One region of the Lactobacillus sp. PV037 genome, then DNA from elsewhere that is predicted to be linked to it. Evidence: predicted binding sites of a transcription regulator. Region 1 holds the regulator's gene; each other region holds the start of a gene.
The links. Region 1 encodes HrcA, which represses chaperone genes, less so after heat shock. Its sites were predicted from a motif close to TTAGCACTCNNNNNNNNNGAGTGCTAA; they were not measured.

Region 1 (2,207 bases):
GCTATAACGATACATTTGAAAATAAAAATTTAACTATTGAAACCCATCTCTTTGGCTTTGATGAAGAAGCATATGGAAAAGAATTAACTGTTGCTTGGTATAAATTTATGCGAGACAATGTTAAATTTGATGGCGTTGAAAATCTAATAAAGCAACTAAAAAGTGACGAAAGAAATATTAAGCAATACTTTAAAGATAAATAATTTTTATATTTTAGCACTTAACTTGCTTTTTTGCTAATTTATTAGTATCATAATAAATAGTTAGCACAGATAAAACTTGAGTGCTAATAAAGGGGCGATAAAATGTTGACTAAACGGCAAGAGTTAATCTTGAAGATGATTATTCAAGACTTTGCTCAAACAAACGAACCAGTTGGTTCTAAAACCGTGATGACTCAACTGCCAATTAAAGTTTCAAGTGCAACGATTCGCAATGAAATGGCAGTCCTAGAAGAAAAGGGCTTACTTGAAAAAACTCATTCTTCAAGTGGACGCATTCCCTCTAGCGATGGCTATCGCTATTATCTTGATAATTTAGTTGATCCGGTTCAAATACCGACAAAGGTGTATGACAAGATAGGATTACACTTAGATCAACCTTTTAGTCAAGTTAATCAGATTGTACAAGAAGCCGCTAAGATTTTGTCAGATTTGACTAATTATACTGCCTTTGCTGCAGGTCCTGAAACTGATGGTAGGTTGATTACCGGTTTTAGAATTGTAACATTATCTGCACGTCAAGTAATGGCGATTTTAGTTACAGATGATGGCAATGTTAAGAATCAAATTTATTCTTTACCTACTAAGATTAGTGGGCAAGAGATTGAAGAAGCTGTTAGCTTAATTAATAAGCAAGTTGTAGGGAAGCCTGTGACTGCGATTAATCAAGCAATGATGCAAGAAATTGGGCAGCATCTACTTTTAAGAGGCTCATCACCAGAAGTCCTAAAACTTCTTGAAGATGTGATAAAAGATTCACTTAGTGAAGAATTATATGTAGATGGTCAAATTAACTTATTTAATAATTCAGAAAATAAAGATGTTAGACAAATAAAATCTTTATATGAGTTACTTGATAAAAATGATGAAATTTGTAGATTAATTGGTCTTAGTTCTCAAAGTCCTGATTCCCACAGAGTTCAAGTTACTTTAGGAAGTGACTTACCTTCTAGCTTACTAGATAATTACAGTTTATTAACTGCTCATTATACGGTGGGAAAATATGGAAGAGGTACAATTGCTCTTTTAGGTCCGACAAATATGCCTTATTCACAAATGATTGGGTTGCTTGATTCTTTTCGGACAGAATTAGCACAGAAATTACTTGATTATTATGGAAGGCTAAATTAAAGGAGGCTAGCTGTGAGTAAAGAAGAATTTCCTAAAGAAGAAGACTTGAAAAATAAAGTTACTCCAGATGAAGCAGAAGATAAGAAACAAGAAGTAGATTCTAAAAAACAAGCAGAAGATCCAAAAATTTTAGCATTACAAGCTAAGGTGGATGAATTAACTGCTAAAAATCAAAAGCTTGAAGATAGTTATCTTAGAAGTCAAGCAGAAATTCAAAATATGCAAAATCGTTATACTAAAGAACGAGCTCAATTAATAAAATATGAGGCTCAAAATTTAGCTAAAGATGTTTTGCCTGCAGTAGACAACTTAGAAAGAGCATTAGCAGTTAAGGCAGATGATGAAGCTGCTAAGCAACTTCAAAAGGGTGTCCAAATGACTTTAGATGCTTTAGTAAAAGCCTTAAACGATCATGGTATAGAAGAGATTGAAGCCAAAGGAGCTGCTTTTGATCCTACTTTGCATCAAGCAGTTCAAACAGTAGCAGCTGATGATGACCATCCTACTGATCATGTAGTTCAAGTTTTACAAAAAGGGTATAAATATAAAGATCGTACGCTAAGACCAGCTATGGTAGTTGTAGCTCAGTAATGAAAGGAAGCTTATAAGATGTCAAAAGTTATCGGTATTGACTTAGGTACTACTAACTCAGCAGTAGCAGTACTTGAAGGAAACCAACCTAAAATTATTACTAATCCAGAAGGTAACCGTACCACTCCATCCGTTGTTTCATTTAAAGATGGTGAAATTCAGGTAGGGGAAGTAGCAAAGCGTCAAGCAATTACTAATCCTAATACAGTGATTTCAATTAAGAGCCATATGGGTGAAGATGGTTACAAGGTTAAAGTTGGAGAC
Region 2 (2,207 bases), 590 kb from region 1:
AGCATTATCTGTCATACCTTCAAAAATAGTGATGTATTTTTGAGCGGTCTCATCTAAGGCAGCTTCTGCGTTAATTTTTTGATTTTTGATTTCTTGTTCAATTGCACCAGTAAATTCAGGATCGCTTAAGAATAAAAGGTGAGCATCGAAGACTTGTGCTTCTTCCTCACCTAAACTTTCTTTAGCTTTATCGCGAACTTGTTCAAGTTCCTTAGTTGATTCTTCAACTGCTTTCTTAAAACGAGCAATTTCAGCATCAACATCTGTCACTGAAGTCTTTGAAAACGAAAGGTCAGGTTCTACCAACAAATATGCTGGAGCCACTGCAATTCCATCACTGGCTGCAATACCCTTTAAAGTTTTCGTCATTAGTCAGCTAAGCCTTCCTTTTTCATAGTATCAGCAATTGCTTCAATTGCTTCCTTAGCATCGTCACCTTCTGCAGTAACAGTTACGTCAGCACCTTGACCAACACCAAGTGACATAACACCCATAATAGACTTCAAGTTTACAGTCTTACCATTGTATTCTAAATTAATATCTGAACCAAACTTTGAAGCAGTTTGAACTAATAAAGTTGCTGGGCGAGCATGGATACCTGTTTCTGCAATAATATGAAATTCACGTTTTTCCATTTTTGAATCTCCTTTAAATCTTTAATGTTTTAGGGGTGTAACCCCTTTCTTGTTATTAGAATATCATTTTTTTAATTTTAAAACAAGAATCTTCACTGAAATTGTTTTCATTTTAATAATTAAGTTTCACTTTTAATTTTCGTATATAAAATTGTACCGCCTCTTTCAGCTTTTCCTGTTATTTCCTGACGTCGCCCAAATTTTCGTAAGGTCTCTTGAAAACTAAAAGCCTTTTGAGGCTCTACTCGATACTCAGTTAATTCTCCATCAGCTAATTTTATTAAAATTTCTTCATATTCTTTCATCTTTTCAATCACCATTTTAAATTTATTAAGTTTTTCTTACGAAAAGTAAGAAATTGAAGTTTAGCACTTGACGAATTAGAGTGCTAACGATTACAATTACCAATAACATATTATACAAATAAAAAGGAGGCTGGCACATGTTATGTGAAAATTGTAATGAGCGCCCGGCTACTATTCGCTTCTATGCAAACGTAAATGGCCAAGGCCGCAATATATCTTTATGTCAACAATGCTATCAAGAATTAAAAAATATGCAAGGAACTAATAAAAATATGAATAATGAATTTTTTGGTGATTTCGATGAATTTTTAAATGCATTTTCTGGAAATCAAAATCGTAATAATCAAAATCCTAACCAAAGAAATATGGGAGCAGGCGGACGTAATGGTGGACGTCGTCCTAAAAGACCTTCCCTTTTAGACCAATACGGAACTGATCTCACCGAATTAGCCAAAAAAGGCAAAATAGATCCTGTAATTGGTCGTGATCAAGAAATCGCTCGTGTAATTGAAATTCTAAACCGAAGAACTAAGAATAATCCAGTTTTAATTGGTGAAGCTGGTGTAGGTAAAACGGCTGTTGCTGAAGGACTAGCACAACAAATTGTTGACGGCTCTGTTCCAGCAAAATTACAAGATAAACGCATTATTTCTTTAAATATGGTTTCTTTAGTTCAAGGAACTGGAATCCGTGGCCAATTTGAACAACGGATGGAACAATTAATTAAAGAATTAGAAGAAAAAGACGACATCATACTTTTCATTGACGAAATTCATGAAATTGTTGGTGCTGGTAATTCTGAAGGTGGAATGGATGCTGGTAACATTATTAAACCAGCTTTAGCTCGTGGTGAATTTCAATTAATTGGAGCTACTACTATCAAAGAATTTAGAAATATTGAAAAAGATTCTGCCCTAGCTAGAAGATTCCAACCAGTTCAGGTAAAAGAACCTTCAATTGAAGAAACCATTAAAATCTTACAAGGTATTCGTCCACGCTATGAAGATTATCATCATGTAAATTACACTGATCAAGCAATCGAAGCAGCCGTTAAACTTTCTTCACGTTATATCCAAGACCGCTTCTTACCTGATAAGGCAATTGACTTACTTGATGAAGCTGGGTCAAGAATGAACTTAACCATTCCTTATGTCGATAGTAATAAATTAGCAGAACGTGTTAATGTTGCTGAAGATCTCAAAAAACAAGCTTTATCTAATGAAGATTATGAAAAAGCTGCTTACTATCGGGATCAGATCGACAAGTA
Region 3 (2,207 bases), 280 kb from region 1:
AAATGCTAATCTAGTTTTTTCACCACCAGATAAAGTCCCAATTACTTTTTCCCAGCTATTTTCTTTGAAGTTAAAACCGTTTAAAAACACTTTTAATTTCTGCTTGGTAAGTAAATCCGCCTTCTTGTTCAAAGTCATAAGCTAGTTGATCATAGCGTTTCAAAAGTTCTTGGTCTTCAGGGTGCTCAGCAATTTGAATTTGCATTTGGGTAATTTGCTTATTTTTTTGAATTAAATTTGCAAAAACAGATTCCATTTCATCCCAAATTGTATTTTTTTCGTTTAAGGCATTTTCCTGAGCAATATAACCAACTTTAATACCCTTGTTAATAGTGAAATTGCCACTGCTAGCCTCTTGCTGGCCAGTTAAAATTTTAAGTAGGGTAGTTTTTCCAGCTCCGTTAGGGCCGACAAGTCCAATCCGAGCGTTGTCAGGAATAGAAAAACTAACATTTGAAAAAATTGTATTTGCCCCAAAGCGTTGTTCGAGGTTTTGTGCTTGTCCAATAATCATATTTATCTCACTTCCTAATCAAATATTCTATCATAGTAATTCTAGAGGATTCTAGGTTTATAATCAGTAAAAATAATGCTTGTGAAAAAATCACTTGATTTTTAATTGATAAAGTGAGTATTATTAAGAAAATTAGTGAAAAATTCACATATTTTAACTGATTGAGAGGTTTATAAAATGGGAGAAATACCAAAAATTCCAAAAGCTACAGCTAGACGTTTACCACTCTATTATCGTTACTTAGTGTTTTTAGATGATGAAGGGAAAGAAAAAATTTCTTCAACTGAACTAGCTCAGGCTGTTCAAGTTGATAGTGCATCAATTCGTAGAGACTTTTCCTATTTTGGTGCACTTGGGAAAAGAGGATATGGCTATGATGTAAAAAGCTTATTGAAGTTTTTCAAGAAAATATTGAATCAAGATACGTTAACTAATGTAGCTTTGGTAGGTGTAGGTAATATGGGACATGCGCTTTTAAATTATAATTTTAAAAGAACTAATAATATCCGTATTTCTGCCGCTTTTGATATTAATCCAGAAATTACAGGTACGATCATGAGTGGGGTACCAGTTTACGATGTTAAAGAAATGAAGAAGCAACTTCGAGATCAGCAAATTGATATTGCAATTTTAGCAGTACCGCAAAATACTGCTCAAAAAACTACTGATGAGTTGGTAGAAGCTGGTATAAAAGGAATTATGAATTTTACTCCTATTCGACTTTCAGCTCCTGAAAGTGTTCGCATTCAGAATGTGGATTTAGCTACTGAGTTGCAGACCTTAATTTATTTTCTAGATGCTGAAAAAAATTAGCTTAAACATTTGGATCACATTATTTGCAATCAATTTCTAAAGAAGGTATTATTATAAATGTAAGTTAGCACTTAAGCTTTTTAAGTGCCAAAATATGATTTTTTATATAGCAGGAGGTAACTACCATGTTACAACCAATCGGTGATCGTGTAATTGTTAAAGTAAAAGAAGAAGCTGAAGAAAAAGTCGGAAAAATTGTGCTAGCTTCTAATGCAAAGCAAAAACCTCAAGAAGGTGAAGTTATTGCAGTTGGTGAAGGTAGACGTAATAGCAACGGTGATTTAATTCCAATGGAAGTTGCTAAAGGCGAAACTGTATTTTTTGATAATTATGCTGGCACTAAGTTGACTTATGATGGTGAAGAATACTTAGTACTTCACGAAGGCGACATTTTAGCAGTTATTAGATAAAAAATTAAATTAAAAGGTGGCATTTAAAATGGCAAAAGATATTAAATTTTCTGAAAAAGCAAGACGTTCACTTTTAAACGGTGTTGATAAATTAGCTGATACTGTTAAAACAACTTTAGGACCTAAGGGTAGAAATGTTGTTTTACAAAAGAGTTATGGTGCTCCAGAAATTACCAATGATGGTGTTACTATTGCTAAAAATATCGAATTAGAAAATAACTTTGAAAATATGGGTGCACAATTAGTTGCTGAAGCTGCCCAAAAGACTAATGATATTGCTGGTGATGGTACTACTACTGCAACTGTTTTAACACAAGCAATTGCTCAAGAAGGTATGAAGAATGTTACTGCAGGTGCAAACCCAGTTGGAATTAGACATGGTATTGAAATTGCTACTAAAGCTGCAGTTGATGAATTACACAAGATTAGTCACAAAGTAAGTTCAAAGGCTGAAATTGCTCAAGTTGCTT
Region 4 (2,207 bases), 540 kb from region 1:
GATTTTTGACTAAACTAACAACCTTAGGAACTTCAATCTTATTACGAGCAAAAAAGTTTTCATTTACCCAGCCAGTACGTACCCCATCAACATATATTAACCAATAACGGTACTTAGTAGCTTGGTAAACTTCTGTAGCTTCAATATGATTGTTAGCATAATCAATTCCGTTACCAACTTTTTTACCTAATTTACCAGTACTACTAATTGATTTGTAAACATTGTAATTTTTACTACCAGCCTTTTTTACAACTGCTGCTTGAAAAGTAACATGGCGATTAAATGTTGTGTCTTTAACTTCGTCTTGCTTACTTACAGTAGTTGTTTTTTTAGGGGTATTTTTAGATGATGTAGCAACCTTTTTTTGCTTTTTAGCAGCTTCAATAGCTTTATTAGCAGCTTTATTTTGTTTATCTAGTTTTGCTACCGCATTTTGAACAGATTTAAGGTTATTTGTATAAATATCTTCTTCGTCTTCATTAGTTAAATCTGTAGTTTCTTCATTATTAGCAGGATCAGTATCTTGAACTGCGCCTACTTTTTTATCAGAATTCGTTGTCTGATCTTGAGTAGCTTGAGAGGTACTTTCTGAATTATTTTGGCTAGTTTGAGATTCAGATTTTGTATTATCAGTTTGTGTTGGTTCTTTATCTTGGTTATTATCAGTTTGAGTTGTTGTAGTTTGGGACACTTGTGATGAAGATACACTATCAGCTTTTACTGGATTTGAAAGTAAAACCATACTTAAAGCAGCTGCTGATAAAAATGATCCTAATACCATTGTCCTTTGCTTTTTGATATACTTCACAATTAACCTTCCTCTATACACTCTATCTTATTTCATTACAGCAAATTTCTCTGTGTGATCTATGTTCTATTTTATCGTATTTAAAAAAATTTTAAAGTGTTTTGAAATTCTTTATTTGACATAATAGTAAATACATGTTTTAATTAGCACTAAAAGCAGTAGAGTGCTAATTTTAATTTTAAGGAGGTTATGTTTAATGCTTGTACCTACAGTTATTGAACAAACCGCACGTGGAGAACGTGCTTATGATATTTATTCACGACTTTTAAAAGACAGAATTATTATGCTTAGTGGTGAAATTAATGACCAAATGGCTAATTCTATCATTGCACAACTTTTATTCTTAGATGCGCAAGATAACACAAAAGATATTTCATTATACATTAACTCACCAGGTGGTGTAATTACTTCTGGTCTTGCAATTATGGATACTATGAATTTCATCAAATCAGATGTTTCAACCATTGCAATCGGAATGGCTGCTTCAATGGCATCTATTCTTTTGACTGCTGGAACTAAGGGTAAACGTTTTGCTTTACCAAACTCCACAGTTTTAATTCACCAACCATTAGGTGGTGCTCAAGGTCAACAAACTGATATCCAAATTGCTGCCGAAGAAATCTTAAAGAGTCGTAAGAAATTAAACCAAATTTTACATGAAACTACTGGTCAACCTTTAGATAAAATTCTTAAGGATACCGAACGTGATAATTATCTTACTGCTGAAGAAGCAAAAGATTATGGTTTAATTGACGAAATTTTAGTAAACAAGAAAAACTAGTCTAAATATACATTAAAAGAGATGCTAGAGTGCTAGCATCTCTTTTTTTACTCATTTCTAATTTTTTCAGCCATCGAATGAAGTTTCTGAAAACGATGGTTAACTCCCGATTTTGAAATTGGTCCATCCGGAACCTGCGCAGCTACTTCTTTTAATGAGAGTTCTGGATTATCTAATCGAAAACGAGCCAAAATTGATAATTTTTCAGGTAAACTATCTAATCCAACTGTTTGTTCTAAAACTTCTATATCTTCAACTTGCTTAGCTGCCGCATTAGCTGTCTTTTTGAGATTTGCTGTATCACAATTTACCAAACGATTAACAGAATTACGCATATCACGCATAATGCGTAAATCTTCAAAATTTAACATTGCATTGACTGCACCAACAATATGAAGAAAATCTCCTATTTTTTCTGCTTCTTTTAAGTAAACAATATAGCCATTACGTCTTTTTGTCTTCTTTGCATTTAAATGAAAATAGCTATTAATCAATCTCAATAAATCATCGTTATGATTTTCATATAATGAATAAATCTCTAGGTGATACCGACTTGTTTCTGGATTATTAATACTTCCTGAAGCTAAAAACGCCCCGCGTAAATATGACATTGCTCTT

Region 2: a site for HrcA is predicted at 1,001-1,027, ahead of FP435_RS01990 (ATP-dependent Clp protease ATP-binding subunit). Genes of this name have one in related genera too.
Region 3: a site for HrcA is predicted at 1,392-1,418, ahead of groES (co-chaperone GroES). Genes of this name have one in related genera too.
Region 4: a site for HrcA is predicted at 952-978, ahead of clpP (ATP-dependent Clp endopeptidase proteolytic subunit ClpP). Genes of this name have one in related genera too.

The regions. Positions count from the first base shown of each region.
Region 1 is NZ_CP041987.1:905,718-907,924, reverse strand. Features, by position in the region: gene ribF (riboflavin biosynthesis protein RibF) at 1-203, shown strand, start outside; gene hrcA (heat-inducible transcriptional repressor HrcA) at 306-1,352, shown strand; gene grpE (nucleotide exchange factor GrpE) at 1,365-1,943, shown strand; gene dnaK (molecular chaperone DnaK) at 1,962-2,207, shown strand, end outside.
Region 2 is NZ_CP041987.1:318,861-321,067, reverse strand. Features, by position in the region: gene ptsP (phosphoenolpyruvate--protein phosphotransferase) at 1-369, opposite strand, end outside; gene FP435_RS02000 (phosphocarrier protein HPr) at 369-635, opposite strand; gene FP435_RS01995 (hypothetical protein) at 755-940, opposite strand; gene FP435_RS01990 (ATP-dependent Clp protease ATP-binding subunit) at 1,078-2,207, shown strand, end outside.
Region 3 is NZ_CP041987.1:1,185,794-1,188,000, reverse strand. Features, by position in the region: gene FP435_RS06405 (ABC-F family ATP-binding cassette domain-containing protein) at 1-138, opposite strand, end outside; gene FP435_RS08445 (ATP-binding cassette domain-containing protein) at 71-514, opposite strand; gene FP435_RS06400 (redox-sensing transcriptional repressor Rex) at 692-1,327, shown strand; gene groES (co-chaperone GroES) at 1,453-1,737, shown strand; gene groL (chaperonin GroEL) at 1,766-2,207, shown strand, end outside.
Region 4 is NZ_CP041987.1:364,687-366,893, reverse strand. Features, by position in the region: gene FP435_RS02215 (hypothetical protein) at 1-808, opposite strand, end outside; gene clpP (ATP-dependent Clp endopeptidase proteolytic subunit ClpP) at 1,005-1,589, shown strand; gene whiA (DNA-binding protein WhiA) at 1,637-2,207, opposite strand, start outside.